Salinivibrio kushneri: one gene and its partner. The protein of the gene in region 1 interacts with the protein of each later gene in a pairwise test. Links are inferred from orthologs where the notes say so. Each region holds a gene or a part of one and is shown in the gene's direction. Other genes may lie near its edges.

Region 1 (6,366 bases):
GCGAGGCCATGGGCGGCACAATCAGCGTTGGCAGGCAAGTGATGCCCGCGATCACAACCGCGCAGCGGCGCAATACAACACGGGTTTTATCGAACGGAGTATACATAATCAACCTCACTCATCTGACCAGTTTGCTAGCATGCGCGTAGTGTACCATCCGTTTTGTTTTTTTACTACATTATTGATGGTTTTTTAATCAAAAACCATCAATAATAGATTTAACATGCCCTTAACAAGGTAATAAAATTACATCATGAATGACGCCTATCCCCTATTTAGTAACCCGTCCCAAATCAACGCCGATTTTAGTTGGTTACAAAATCAGTTTTCACTGCTCAGCGATAAGCGCTTCCCAGTTGTGCCTCATCACCTTTGGCAACCCACATTACTGCCATCTCCCGCAGCCTATACGGGTCCAAGCCGTATCGGCTTTTACTATCAGTGGCTGCTCAATCAGCTCATTGATTGTCACCCTCATTTGGCACTAGAAGCTGAGGAAATCCAGATTAATGAAGCCGGCAAGACGCGAGGTGCCATCGATTTTTTAGTCAGATATCAGGGGCAACTAGAGCACTGGGAGGTAGCGGTAAAATTCTACCTTGCCTATGACAACCGTTGGTTAGGCCCCAATGCCAAGGATGCGTTGGATATTAAAGTGGCGCGAATGCTTGACCACCAATTGGCCTTGTCCAGCCACCCAAGCTTTTGCCAGCAATACCCACACTGGCAACCGAGTAAGAAGCGTTTGATGGTGCAAGGAAGGTTGTACCGCCATTATCACAGCGAGCAGCCCCTACCAGACTGGCCACCCGTCAATCATGACAGCATTGGGGGATGGTGGTGTTGGCCAGATGCATTACCAACAGACAGGGAATTTGCCGTATTGGCGCGCGATCAATGGCTATCACTGCCTGCCTTTGCGGATCTACCCAAGCTAGAGCGCGCTTCACTTCAGGGGCTGTCTCGCACCTGTCACTTGCTAGATGATTCACTCACCCCTTGGTTCGTGGTACCCAGCGATTGGCCCGCCAATGTGCCGCCCTTGCCTTCTCGCCAATAAAAAAACGCGCACTTTACCAGTGCGCGTTTTTAGCACGAAACACAAAGGCGGTTAGCTAAACACCTTGCTCATTGAACACACGATCAACTATTTGTTGCGCTTCTTGTTCAATCAAACGCAAATGCTCATCGCCTTTAAAGCTTTCACAGTAGATTTTATAGATATCTTCTGTCCCTGATGGGCGCGCCGCGAACCAACCAAATTCAGTGACGACTTTCAAACCACCGACGGCAGCGCCGTTGCCCGGTGCGTGGGTCAGTTTGGCGGTAATGGTATCACCGGCCAAGGTCTCCGCTGTCACCATCTCTGGGCTTAGCTCACTGAGCACCTGTTTTTGCTCAGCGTTAGCAATGGCTTGTAAACGGTTATACGCCGGATCACCGTGCTTGTCGGCAAGTTTCTGGTAATAGGCTTGAGGCGTCAGTCCCGTTACTGCCAAGATCTCAGCAGCCAATAAGCAGAGAATAATGCCATCTTTATCCGTTGACCAAGGTTTACCATCAAAGGTTAAGAATGAAGCACCGGCACTTTCTTCCCCGCCAAAGCCAAGCGTTCCTTCACTCAAGCCGGGCACAAACCATTTAAAACCGACAGGCACTTCAACCAGCGGGCGAGCGAGGTCGCCAACCACCTTATCAATGATCGCACTGGATACGAGGGTCTTACCCACGCCTAAATCGGCTGACCATTGCGGACGGTGGCGGAATAAATAATCAATGCACACCGCTAAATAGTGATTCGGGTTCATCAAGCCAGCTGGGGTCACAATGCCGTGACGATCAAAATCTGGATCATTACCAAATGCCAAATCATAATCATCTTTGTACGCCAGTAGTCCAGCCATTGCGTATGCCGACGAGCAATCCATACGAATTACGCCGTCACCATCGCGAGGCATAAAGCCAAACGTTGGGTCGATATGGTCATTAATCAGGGTTATATCGAGTTGATAATGCGCGGCAATTTGCTGCCAATAGCGGATCCCTGCGCCCCCCAAAGGGTCGACGGCAAGTTTTAAGCCTGCCGCTTGAATGGTCTTGATATCAACGACACGCTCCAGCCCTGCGACATAAGGAGTCACTAAGTCTTGCTCCTGGTAGTAAGCGCTTACCCGTGCTTCGTCGATAGTCCATCGTTGAACGCCTTCTAAGCCAGCATCAATATAGTCGTTGGCGCGTGATTCAATCGATTTTGTGATGGCCCCTTCTGCTGGACCACCATGAGGTGGATTGTACTTGATGCCACCATCTTGCGGCGGGTTATGTGAAGGGGTGATCACAATCCCATCCGCTTGCTCTGCATGATCACGGTTATAAGCCAGAATTTGTTGGGAAATGCCCGGTGTTGGCGTATAGCCCTGATCGGCTTGCGCAATAACCTGTACCTGATTGGCCGTCAATACTTCAACCACGGCACCGAAGGCGGGTTCGGAAAGCGCATGAGTGTCTTTTCCCACAAAGACAGGGCCAGAAATGCCGCGCGCGCTGCGCTCATCACAAATTGCTTGTGCAATCGCCAAAATATGATCGCGGTTAAACGTGGTGTTCAACGCGCTTCCACGGTGTCCTGACGTCCCAAACGCAACACGTTGCGACGGATGACCTGGACGTGGTTGAGCCTGGAAAAAACGCGTCACAAGCGCCGGGATATCACACAAATCTTGCGGATTCGCGCGCTGTCCGGCTTGAGGATGCACTGCCATAATTCTCTTCTCCCATGAGTGGCATAGATTAAATCGCGTTCACAACCTTCTCAGTCAAATCACTCGGGAACTGCATTTTTTCCATAAGCTGCTCCACCATCTGACGCTTACGGCCAGTATTCGTGTTGGTGATGACCCAAAAAGGGGTGTCTGGAATCTGCTTGGGTTTGGTGGTTTTGCCGCTTTCTAATAAGGTTTGTGGATTATCGGCAAAATACAGACGGGTTCGCCCTTTTAGCGCCATACCATCTGCGAATCCTTGTTGGTCAACACGGTATAAGGTGGTGAGGATCAGCATAAAGCGGCCAATCGCTCGTTCTTGGGCCGCAAACTCATCTGAAATCAATAACGTTCGCATCGCTTTGACACGATCGACGGACGCACTGCGCCCAGCATCTTTACTGACAACAATACCGCTAGAACGAGAGGGCGTCGTCGGCGCAGCCTGAGTTGGCTGCGGTGCCGAGTCCGACAGCAGTAAGCGACGCAGGATGTCTGATGCGCTTTCGCCAATATGCTGAGTTTGGCTGGCAATATACCGGTATAGATCGTCGTCAACCTCTATCGTCTTCATTGTTTTTCATCGCGTCCTGTTTATCGTTTAACGGGGCGATTATACAGAGATAGATAGGTATACTCTACGTTAAAGCCAGTAATCTGAGAGAAAAGCAACGTGTTGTTAAACGGAAAGTCTCGCGGTGAGGGCTCACCGCTCGTATTGATCCACGGTTTATTCGGTGATCTCGATAATTTAGGCGGGCTAGCAAAGACACTGGCCGATCATTTTTGTGTCTACCAAATTGATCTACCTAACCATGGTCGATCCTATCATACAGAGTGCACAGATTATCAAAGCCAGTCTGATGCCGTGGTCGCATGGATGGATGCACAACAGCTTGAGTCAGCCATCATCGTCGGTCACTCAATGGGTGGTAAAGTGGCTATGGCCGTCGCTCAGCGTTTCCCTAAGCGCGTAGAACAATTAGTAGTGATGGATATTGCCCCAGTCGATTATCAAGTTAATCGCCATGACAATGTTTTCAAGGCATTGCATCAGACACAAAGGGTGACACTGGAAAGCCGCCAACAAGCGCAAACCATTATGAATGAATCGATCGAAAATCCAGGCGTGAGCCAATTTTTATTGAAATCACTCTATAAAACCGATCACGGTCACTACGCCTGGCGCTTCAATATTGATAATCTTTATCACGGCTATCGTGACATCATGGGATGGACAGAGTTTGGCCAGTATTCGGGCCCAACTCTGTTTGTCAAAGGGCAGAACTCTGAATACATTCTGCCAGACCACCGCGAGGCCATTGTCGCTCAGTTTCCTCATTCAAAAGCGCATATGGTGGCAGGCACGGGTCATTGGCTACATGCTGAAAAACCGGCGGTGGTTGCCAGCGTCATAGAACGTTTTTTAATGCCGAGCGAGCGTTAACAGTTAAGTGACCCTTGTGGTATATTGCGCCGCATAAGTCGGTGCTCAATGGAGGCACGCATGCTTTACGAGCACTTTCAATTGCTCGAGAAAATAGGTCTAGATCTCGTCTTCGCCGCGATTTTCTTTTTTATCGGCATGGCAATTAAAGACGTGTTACGTGAGGGCAATGTGCCAGTATTCGGCCGACGGATCGTCTGGTTTGTGCTCACACTAGGCTGTGTCGGCTTTATCGTAAAAGGTGTGATTCAGTTGGTTTGGGAAGGGGTCGGCATCGGCTAACCCTAGCACTGAAGTCACTGGTTAATCATATAGGTTTGAAAAAGCGACGCTTTTTCTTTAATTCGAGTTAGTTGCAAACAGCAACCCACTGACAAAACGGGTGTTTTTTATATGGCGAGTGTAGGTCTCTTCTTTGGTAGTGACACGGGAAACACGGAAGCAATTGCAAAAACCATTCAAAAGCAGTTAGGCAAGCAAATGGTTCACGTGCAGGATATCGCGAAGAGCAGCAAAGAAGATATTGATAACTTTGATTTGCTGCTGATCGGTATTCCAACATGGTATTACGGTGAAGCACAGTGCGACTGGGATGACTTTTTCCCAGAGTTAGAGCAAATTGACTTCTCAACAAAACTCGTGGCTATTTTCGGCTGTGGCGACCAGGAAGATTACGCAGAATACTTCTGTGATGCCATGGGCACCGTCCGCGACATCATTGAAGCGAAAGGCGCTACCATCATTGGTCATTGGCCAACGGAGGGGTATGAATTTGAAGCCTCACAAGCATTGGTTGATGACAACCATTTTGTTGGCTTGTGTGTGGATGAAGATCGCCAGCCTGAACTGACCGACGAGCGTGTGAGCAAGTGGGTGAAACAAGTTTACGAAGAAATGTGTCTAGCAGAGCTTGAAGACTAAGTCTGGCTTATCAAACGCCAAGGGTACTCAACCTTGGCGTTTTTTATCTAACCGGCGCACAACGAGCCGATCATGCGGCTTGTTTGCTGGCTATATCTCGATACTGGCGTTTTTTTCTCACATAAAGTGTACGCCTTACTTCAGCAACCACCTCGCCATGCGCGTCTTTGACGTGGACAACAAACTCAGGCAGCACCTTATCGCCTCGTCCTGCTTGTTGTTGAATATCGGTTAATACCGCATCACTGATCACGAAATCTGCGTACAAGTCCGTCGTTCCCGGCTTAATAAAATTGATATCTGCTTGCTTGTCCCAAACATGGTACTGGGGACCGAGAATACCCATTAACATGAGCGCATAAACAGGATCGGTTAAAGAGAAGATGCTACCGCCATACTGGGTACGATTGGCATTTTTATTCCACCAGCGGAGCTTCAAGCGCATGTTGACGCATTTAAAATCCTGGCTAATGGCGTCAATATGGATCCCTGCGCCCCAAAAAGGTGGCCAGCTGTTAAGTGCCCACTTAACAATACGTGGTTTGTAGAAGCGATACATGTAAGTTGACATCCTTATCTGGTCTAACCAGGCAATATTCACATCTAGTAAACATTGATGCAACCACAAATGATCAAAATTCCCCCTAACAAAGCGTGTCGAGAGTAGCGAGAGCGGTGCAATTTTGATAGGCTTATAAAATATTTTCCTTGCTAATCCAACTGTCTTAACTCAGGCAGAAAACAGGTAGATACACATGTCAGACAATAACCAGGCGTTGAAGCAAGCTGGGCTCAAAGTCACCCTCCCACGGCTCAAGATCCTAGAAGTGCTGCAACAGCCAGATTGCCAGCACATCAGTGCCGAAGACCTGTATAAGAAATTAATCGACCTAGGTGAAGAAATTGGCCTAGCAACCGTGTACCGCGTACTGAACCAATTTGACGATGCAGGCATTGTCACGCGTCACCACTTTGAAGGCGGAAAGTCCGTATTTGAATTGGCGACACAGCATCATCATGACCATTTAGTCTGCCTTGACTGCGGTAAAGTGATTGAATTTTCTGATGATTTGATTGAAGAGCGTCAGAAAGAAATCGCCGCACGCTTTAATGTGCAACTGACAAACCATAGTTTGTATTTGTATGGTCACTGTAAGGAAGGCGATTGCAAAGCCGACCCATCCATTCATAACGCTGATTAATTCAGTGAGAACGATCTAAAAAAGCCGGCGTGCT
Region 2 (6,517 bases), 380 kb from region 1 along the record:
GGCTTAACGGTGACCACCGCAGAGTCTTGCACCGGTGGCGGTATTGCTTACTGCTTGACGGACGTGCCGGGTAGCTCGCAGTGGTTTCAGCAAGCTTGGGTCACCTACAGCAACCAGGCTAAGCATCAACAGGTGCATGTGCCAGACGATTTATTGACCCAATACGGCGCGGTCAGTGAGCCTGTGGTAACGGCCATGGCAGAGGGCGCACTCAATGAAGCTGCCGCTGACTTGGCGATTGCTGTTAGCGGTGTCGCTGGTCCGAGTGGTGGCAGTGCGGATAAACCTGTTGGCACCGTGTGGTTCGCATGGGCTTGGCATGGCGGCGAAACCGACACTGAAGTGTGTCATTTTGAGGGTGATAGGCGCGCGGTCCGTGAACAAACGGTCGTGCATGCCTTGTCACATGCTCTGACGCGCTTGTCTCCGTAACTGGAGGCGTGTCGCATCACAAAGATTTTTTCTATACAGGGCTAGACACTGTATAAATGGACAGTATACTTAGCCCCAATTACTGATAGCTTTCATCGCATAGCGATAGCGTTTTATTTCCTGGAGACTGAAATGGACGATAACAAAGAAAAGGCGCTCGCAGCCGCACTCGGACAAATCGAAAAGCAATTTGGCAAAGGCTCAATCATGCGTCTGGGTGATGACCGCACGATGGACATCGAAACCGTATCGACCGGCTCTTTGTCTCTCGATATCGCCCTAGGTGCAGGTGGCCTGCCTTTTGGTCGTATTATCGAAATCTATGGCCCAGAGTCATCAGGTAAAACGACGCTGACGCTAGAAGCGATTGCCGAAGCACAAAAAATGGGTAAGACCTGTGCCTTTATCGACGCTGAGCATGCCCTTGACCCTATTTATGCGCGCAAGCTGGGTGTGGATATCGATAACCTTTTGGTTTCTCAGCCAGATACCGGTGAGCAAGCGTTGGAAATCGCTGATGCACTGACACGCTCGGGCGCTGTCGACATGATCGTGATTGACTCGGTAGCGGCTTTGACACCTAAAGCTGAGATTGAAGGCGAGATGGGCGACTCACACATGGGTCTGCAAGCGCGTATGTTGTCACAAGCGATGCGTAAGCTCACAGCCAACATCAAAAACAGCAATACCATGATGGTATTCATCAACCAAATTCGCATGAAAATTGGTGTGATGTTTGGTAACCCAGAAACCACGACTGGGGGTAACGCGTTAAAATTCTACGCCTCGGTTCGCCTGGATATTCGCCGCATTGGTGCAATTAAAGAAGGTGACGAAGTGGTGGGCAACGAAACCCGCGTAAAAGTGGTAAAAAACAAAGTTGCTGCGCCCTTTAAACAAGCTGAGTTCCAAATCCTTTATGGCCAAGGTATTAACTTGCAAGGCGAATTAGTGGATTTGGGCGTGAAACATAAGCTGGTAGAAAAAGCCGGTGCTTGGTATAGCTACAAAGGCGATAAAATTGGCCAGGGCAAAGCAAACGCCTGCAAGTACCTAAAAGAAAACCCGCACGTTGCTGAAGAAATCGACACCACCTTGCGTGAGATGCTATTGCAAACCGCGCTAAATAACGAAGCGGTCGACGCGAACGCGGAGGCAGAAACCGAGGACGACCAGCTGTAATGGCCGCGTCGTGCCAAGAAGTAGCGGTGGGCTTGTTGGCCCGCCGTGATCATTCTGTTCACGAATTGCAGCAAAAACTGACTCAACGCGGGTTTGATCAAGACGCGATTGCGCTGACCCTTGATGAGTGCCTCGCACGTGGTTGGCTTGACGACTCACGCTTTGCTGCCAGCTTGTTGCGACAAGGTGTGAGTAAACACCATGGCTGGTTACGCATTTGCCAAGACGCCAAGCGAAAAGGCATCGACACTGAGTTGTTAGCACGCGCCGAACAGGAGCAGGAGGTTGACTGGTATGCGCTAGCCAGAGAAACCGCACAGCGCAAATATGCCGATCTAGATGGTCGCCTTCCGCCAACGGACCAAAAAGAAAAAGCGAAGCGCATGCGCTTTTTACAGTCACGTGGCTTTAACTTTGATCAAATCCAATACGCACTCAGTTACGATCCGGACACGCATTTCTAAACCAATCCCACTCTGTCTCTTTTCCGCACGCGATCGGTTGTTTACAATGGCGTAAATAAAACCATGCTTCCATCGCGTCACGACCATATCTGGTTGCTAACGCAATATTCGATTATCAGGATTAGCCAATGTATATGAGCACTGATGAGATCCGTACAGCGTTTCTCAAGTTCTTTGAAAGCAAAGGGCACCAGATTGTGCCTAGCTCGTCGCTCGTGCCAGCCGATGACCCAACGCTTTTGTTCACCAACGCAGGAATGAACCAGTTTAAAGACACCTTTTTAGGGGTTGAAAAGCGTGACTACACGCGCGCAACGTCAGCACAGCGCTGTGTGCGTGCGGGTGGTAAACACAACGACCTTGAAAACGTCGGTTTTACCGCGCGCCATCATACTTTCTTTGAAATGCTGGGTAACTTCAGCTTTGGTGATTATTTCAAAAAAGAAGCCATTGCGTTTGCTTGGGAGTTTCTCACTGAAACCATTGGCTTACCAAAAGAAAAGCTGTTGGTAACTGTATACGAAACCGATGACGAAGCATTTGATATTTGGCATCAGCAAATTGGTGTCCCAGCGGATCGCATTGTGCGTATCGGTGATAAAGAAGGCGGTAAGCCTTACGAGTCAGATAACTTCTGGCAAATGGGTGATACTGGGCCATGCGGACCATGTAGCGAAATTTTCTATGATCACGGTGAGCATATCTGGGGCGGTCCTCCAGGGACGCCAGAAGAAGACGGAGATCGCTTTATTGAGATCTGGAATATCGTCTTTATGCAATTCAATCGTCAAGCTGACGGCACCATGGAGAACTTACCTAAGCCGTCAGTGGATACTGGCATGGGGATTGAGCGGATTGCGGCAATCAAGCAGGGCGTCCATTCCAACTATGAAATCGATGTTTTCCAGCAATTGATTAAGCAAGTCGCTGACATCATCGGCGTTGAAGATCTGACTAATCAGTCTTTGCGTGTGGTAGCTGACCACATCCGCTCGTGTGCGTATTTGATTGTTGATGGCGTGATGCCTTCTAACGAAGGGCGAGGCTATGTGTTGCGCCGAATCATTCGTCGTGCGGTTCGTCATGGTAACAAGCTTGGCAGCAAAGAGGCGTTTTTCTATAAGCTGGTTGGCCCTCTCGCCACCATCATGGGCACAGCAGGAGAAGATCTGCGTGCACAACAAACCATGGTGGAAAAAGTGCTTAAGATTGAAGAAGACAACTTTGGCCGCACGCTTGAGCGCGGGATGCTGATGTTGGAAGAGGCCTTGGACAAGGTTAAGGGTGACGAGTTGGATGGCGAAACTGTCTTCAAACTCTATGACACTTACGGCTTCCCGGCAGACTTAACCAATGATGTTGCGCGTGAACGCGGTTATCGGATTGATGAAGCTGGCTTTGAAGCGGCGATGGAAGCTCAGCGTCAACGCGCGCGGGAAGCGGGGCAGTTTGGCACTGACTATAACCAAGCAATAAAAGTGGAGCATGGCTCTGATTTTTGTGGTTACACAGGGACAGAAGGCTCCGGTCAGATTACTGAGATCTTTGTCGACGGAGACTCCGTTGAGAGCTTGGTCTCTGGCGATAAAGCGGTCGTGATCCTTGACCATACCCCTTTCTATGCTGAAGCTGGTGGCCAGTGTGGTGATACAGGGGTGATTGAAACAGACCAAGGGCGCTTCACCGTGACGGATACCCAGAAAGCGGGGCAAGCCATTGCGCACTACGGCAGCTTGTCGGAAGGGCAACTGAGTGTCGGGACACAAGCAACCGCTCGCGTGGATGCTGCGCGTCGTCACGCGGTAGCGATGAACCATTCTGCGACTCACTTGCTGCATGCTGCGCTACGTGAGGTACTGGGTGAGCATATTGCTCAGAAGGGGTCTTTGGTTCGCCCTGACGGCTTACGTTTTGACTTCTCACACCTTGAGCCGGTCACCGCCGATGAACTCAAAGCGGTTGAGCGGATCGTGAACCAGCAAATTCGTCGAAACAATGCAGTACACACTGAGGTGATGGATATTGACGCGGCCAAGCAAAAAGGCGCGATGGCACTGTTTGGTGAGAAATACGATGACCAGGTGCGCGTATTAAGCATGGGCGACTTCTCTATCGAACTGTGTGGCGGGACACACGCGACGCGTACGGGCGACATTGGGATGTTTAAAATCGTCTCTGAAGCGGGTATCGCGGCCGGTGTGCGTCGTATCGAAGCCATTACCGGGCAAGCGGCCATTGATAGCGTTTATCAGCAACAGGCAGACTATGAAGCCAAGCTTGACGATGCCCAGAGCAAAGCGAAAGCCTTAGAGAAACAAATTCAGCAGCTTAAGCAGAAACTGGCCGCACAAGAGAGTGCTGGGCTGATTAATCAAGTCCGTGAGCTAAACGGGGTAAAAGTGCTGATTAGCCAGCTTGATGGCGCGGATAACAAAGCACTACGTAGCATGGTAGATGATCTGAAAAACCAAATGGGCAGTGGCATTGTGCTGCTCGGCAATGTGGCCAACGACAAAGTCGGCCTGATTGCGGGTGTCACCAAAGATCTTACCGGCACGGTAAAAGCGGGTGAACTGGTCAACCTTGTTGCGCAGCAAGTAGGTGGCAAAGGCGGTGGTCGCCCTGATATGGCGCAAGCCGGTGGTAGTGATGTGAGTGCACTGCCGAGTGCGTTAGCCTCTGCGGAGACGTGGCTCGCTGAGCAACTTTAAGCCACCTTTGTTTTTCCACAAAAGTCAAGAGGGTCGCGTAATGCGACCCTTTTTTGTGATCTAGATTAATAATTGCACTTTTTTTCTGATTCTGTATAGTGCAACGCCTTAAGCGACGCACTGGCGTAAGACGTGATACTGGTTAGATTTTATCGCCACGCCAGCCAATGCAGTACAGATTTCTCTTACACTGTTATCTCAGGTCAATCGCCTTCTCGGCTAACGGCATGATGATAAAACAGTAAATTTCTCTGCCCCTTTCTGGATATGGTTTGATAATTCAGCCATAGTGTGAATACGGACGTTTTGGCGCCCGTATTGGCATCATTAGCAGGGAAAGAATCCAACGATCACAGGTAACGAGCCGATACGCTGGCGGGTTATCTGGCTCAGACACTAATTGAATAAGTAAAAGATTGATACTCAAGGAGTAGAAGCATGCTGATTTTAACTCGCCGTGTGGGCGAAACCTTGATGATTGGTGATGAAGTGACTGTCACCGTACTGGGTGTGAAAGGTAACCAAGTCCGTATTGGTGTGAACGCACCGAAAGATGTTTCGGTACATCGCGAAGAGATCTACATGCGTATTCAGGCCGAGAAAGGCACGCCTGCAAGTGGTCAAAACGACTACTAACAAGGCAAGAAAAGGTCGACCTAGGTCGGCCTTTTTTATCGCTGCTTTTTCCATAAAATCAGAATGAAGCGGCGATAAATCCAACAATAAAATCAGGCTGTGGGTGATAATTGTCCATTTGTTGGTGGCAAGACGATTTTTGCCAGAAAAGTGTTTGACATATATGTGGCTCAAAGTAATATGTGCACCCGCAGCGACGGTGAGGTGGCCGAGTGGCTGAAGGCGCTCCCCTGCTAAGGGAGTATACGGTTTGTAGCCGTATCGAGGGTTCGAATCCCTCCCTCACCGCCATGTTGTTGCAAGCAAGATAGATGCGCGTCCGTAGCTCAGCTGGATAGAGTACCTGGCTACGAACCAGGCGGTCGGAGGTTCGAATCCTCCCGGACGCGCCACTACTTGCGGTGAGGTGGCCGAGTGGCTGAAGGCGCTCCCCTGCTAAGGGAGTATACGGTTTGTAGCCGTATCGAGGGTTCGAATCCCTCCCTCACCGCCATGATTTACAAGCCTGCCTTGTAGTTAAGATGTGCGTCCGTAGCTCAGCTGGATAGAGTACCTGGCTACGAACCAGGCGGTCGGAGGTTCGAATCCTCCCGGACGCGCCATCTCTTCACGGAAGACCCGCAAGATTGTTCATGATGAACGTAAGATTGTCGACACGCGCTCGTAGCTCAGCTGGATAGAGTACCTGGCTACGAACCAGGCGGTCGGAGGTTCGAATCCTCCCGAGCGCGCCATCTTCAATCCTAAGCAAATCCGTCAGCGCGTCCGTAGCTCAGCTGGATAGAGTACCTGGCTACGAACCAGGCGGTCGGAGGTTCGAATCCTCCCGGACGCGCCATTTTGCTTCTCTTCGCGATATCCCCTTGTGACATGACTTTACACCAATCGTGCAAAACAGACAGTTTTCACGTCTTTACCCTTTTCTCTGTGCCGTCGTCTTATTGCAACACGCTTATCAGCTGACTGCTTATCATCTCGGAATGCCTATCAGTACCGAGCTTTCAACGATCTTGGTCGCTTTCGGAAAAACGCTTTTTCCAAAAATGCCACAGTCGTGAAGCTGGAATCGCTTTTCTATACGGTGACGCTTAG

What was found.
Region 2: the proteins of fldA (region 1) and N8M53_RS02700 interact in binary tests that used the Escherichia coli proteins (3 or more experiments, as listed by UniProt). The link is inferred for Salinivibrio kushneri from one-to-one orthologs.

What each region holds. Positions count from the first base shown.
Region 1 is NZ_CP114588.1:926,761-933,126, reverse strand. The notes cover bases 3,529-6,366. They hold fldA (flavodoxin FldA), read left to right. Parts: upstream 3,529-4,602; coding sequence 4,603-5,130; downstream 5,131-6,366. Other genes in these bases: fcrX (ferric iron uptake transcriptional regulator FcrX), read left to right, coding at 5,886-6,332; N8M53_RS04535 (DUF4442 domain-containing protein), read right to left, coding at 5,201-5,689; N8M53_RS04545 (DUF2788 domain-containing protein), read left to right, coding at 4,270-4,491; N8M53_RS04550 (alpha/beta fold hydrolase), read left to right, coding at 3,529-4,209. Outside these bases: N8M53_RS04570 (DUF2517 family protein), read right to left, coding at 1-106; N8M53_RS04565 (DUF1853 family protein), read left to right, coding at 254-1,060; pgm (phosphoglucomutase (alpha-D-glucose-1,6-bisphosphate-dependent)), read right to left, coding at 1,116-2,762; replication initiation negative regulator SeqA, read right to left, coding at 2,791-3,336; more of N8M53_RS04550, read left to right, coding at 3,436-3,528. UniProt on the Escherichia coli protein: Low-potential electron donor to a number of redox enzymes. Involved in the reactivation of inactive cob(II)alamin in methionine synthase.
Region 2 is NZ_CP114588.1:546,718-553,234, forward strand. Bases 357-3,345 are described here. They hold N8M53_RS02700 (regulatory protein RecX), read left to right. Parts: upstream 357-1,613; coding sequence 1,614-2,078; downstream 2,079-3,345. Other genes in these bases: N8M53_RS02690 (CinA family protein), read left to right, coding at 357-432; recA (recombinase RecA), read left to right, coding at 565-1,614; alaS (alanine--tRNA ligase), read left to right, coding at 2,207-3,345. Outside these bases: more of N8M53_RS02690, read left to right, coding at 1-356; more of alaS, read left to right, coding at 3,346-4,789; carbon storage regulator CsrA, read left to right, coding at 5,228-5,425. UniProt on the Escherichia coli protein: Modulates RecA activity through direct physical interaction. Can inhibit both RecA recombinase and coprotease activities. May have a regulatory role during the SOS response. Inhibits DNA strand exchange in vitro.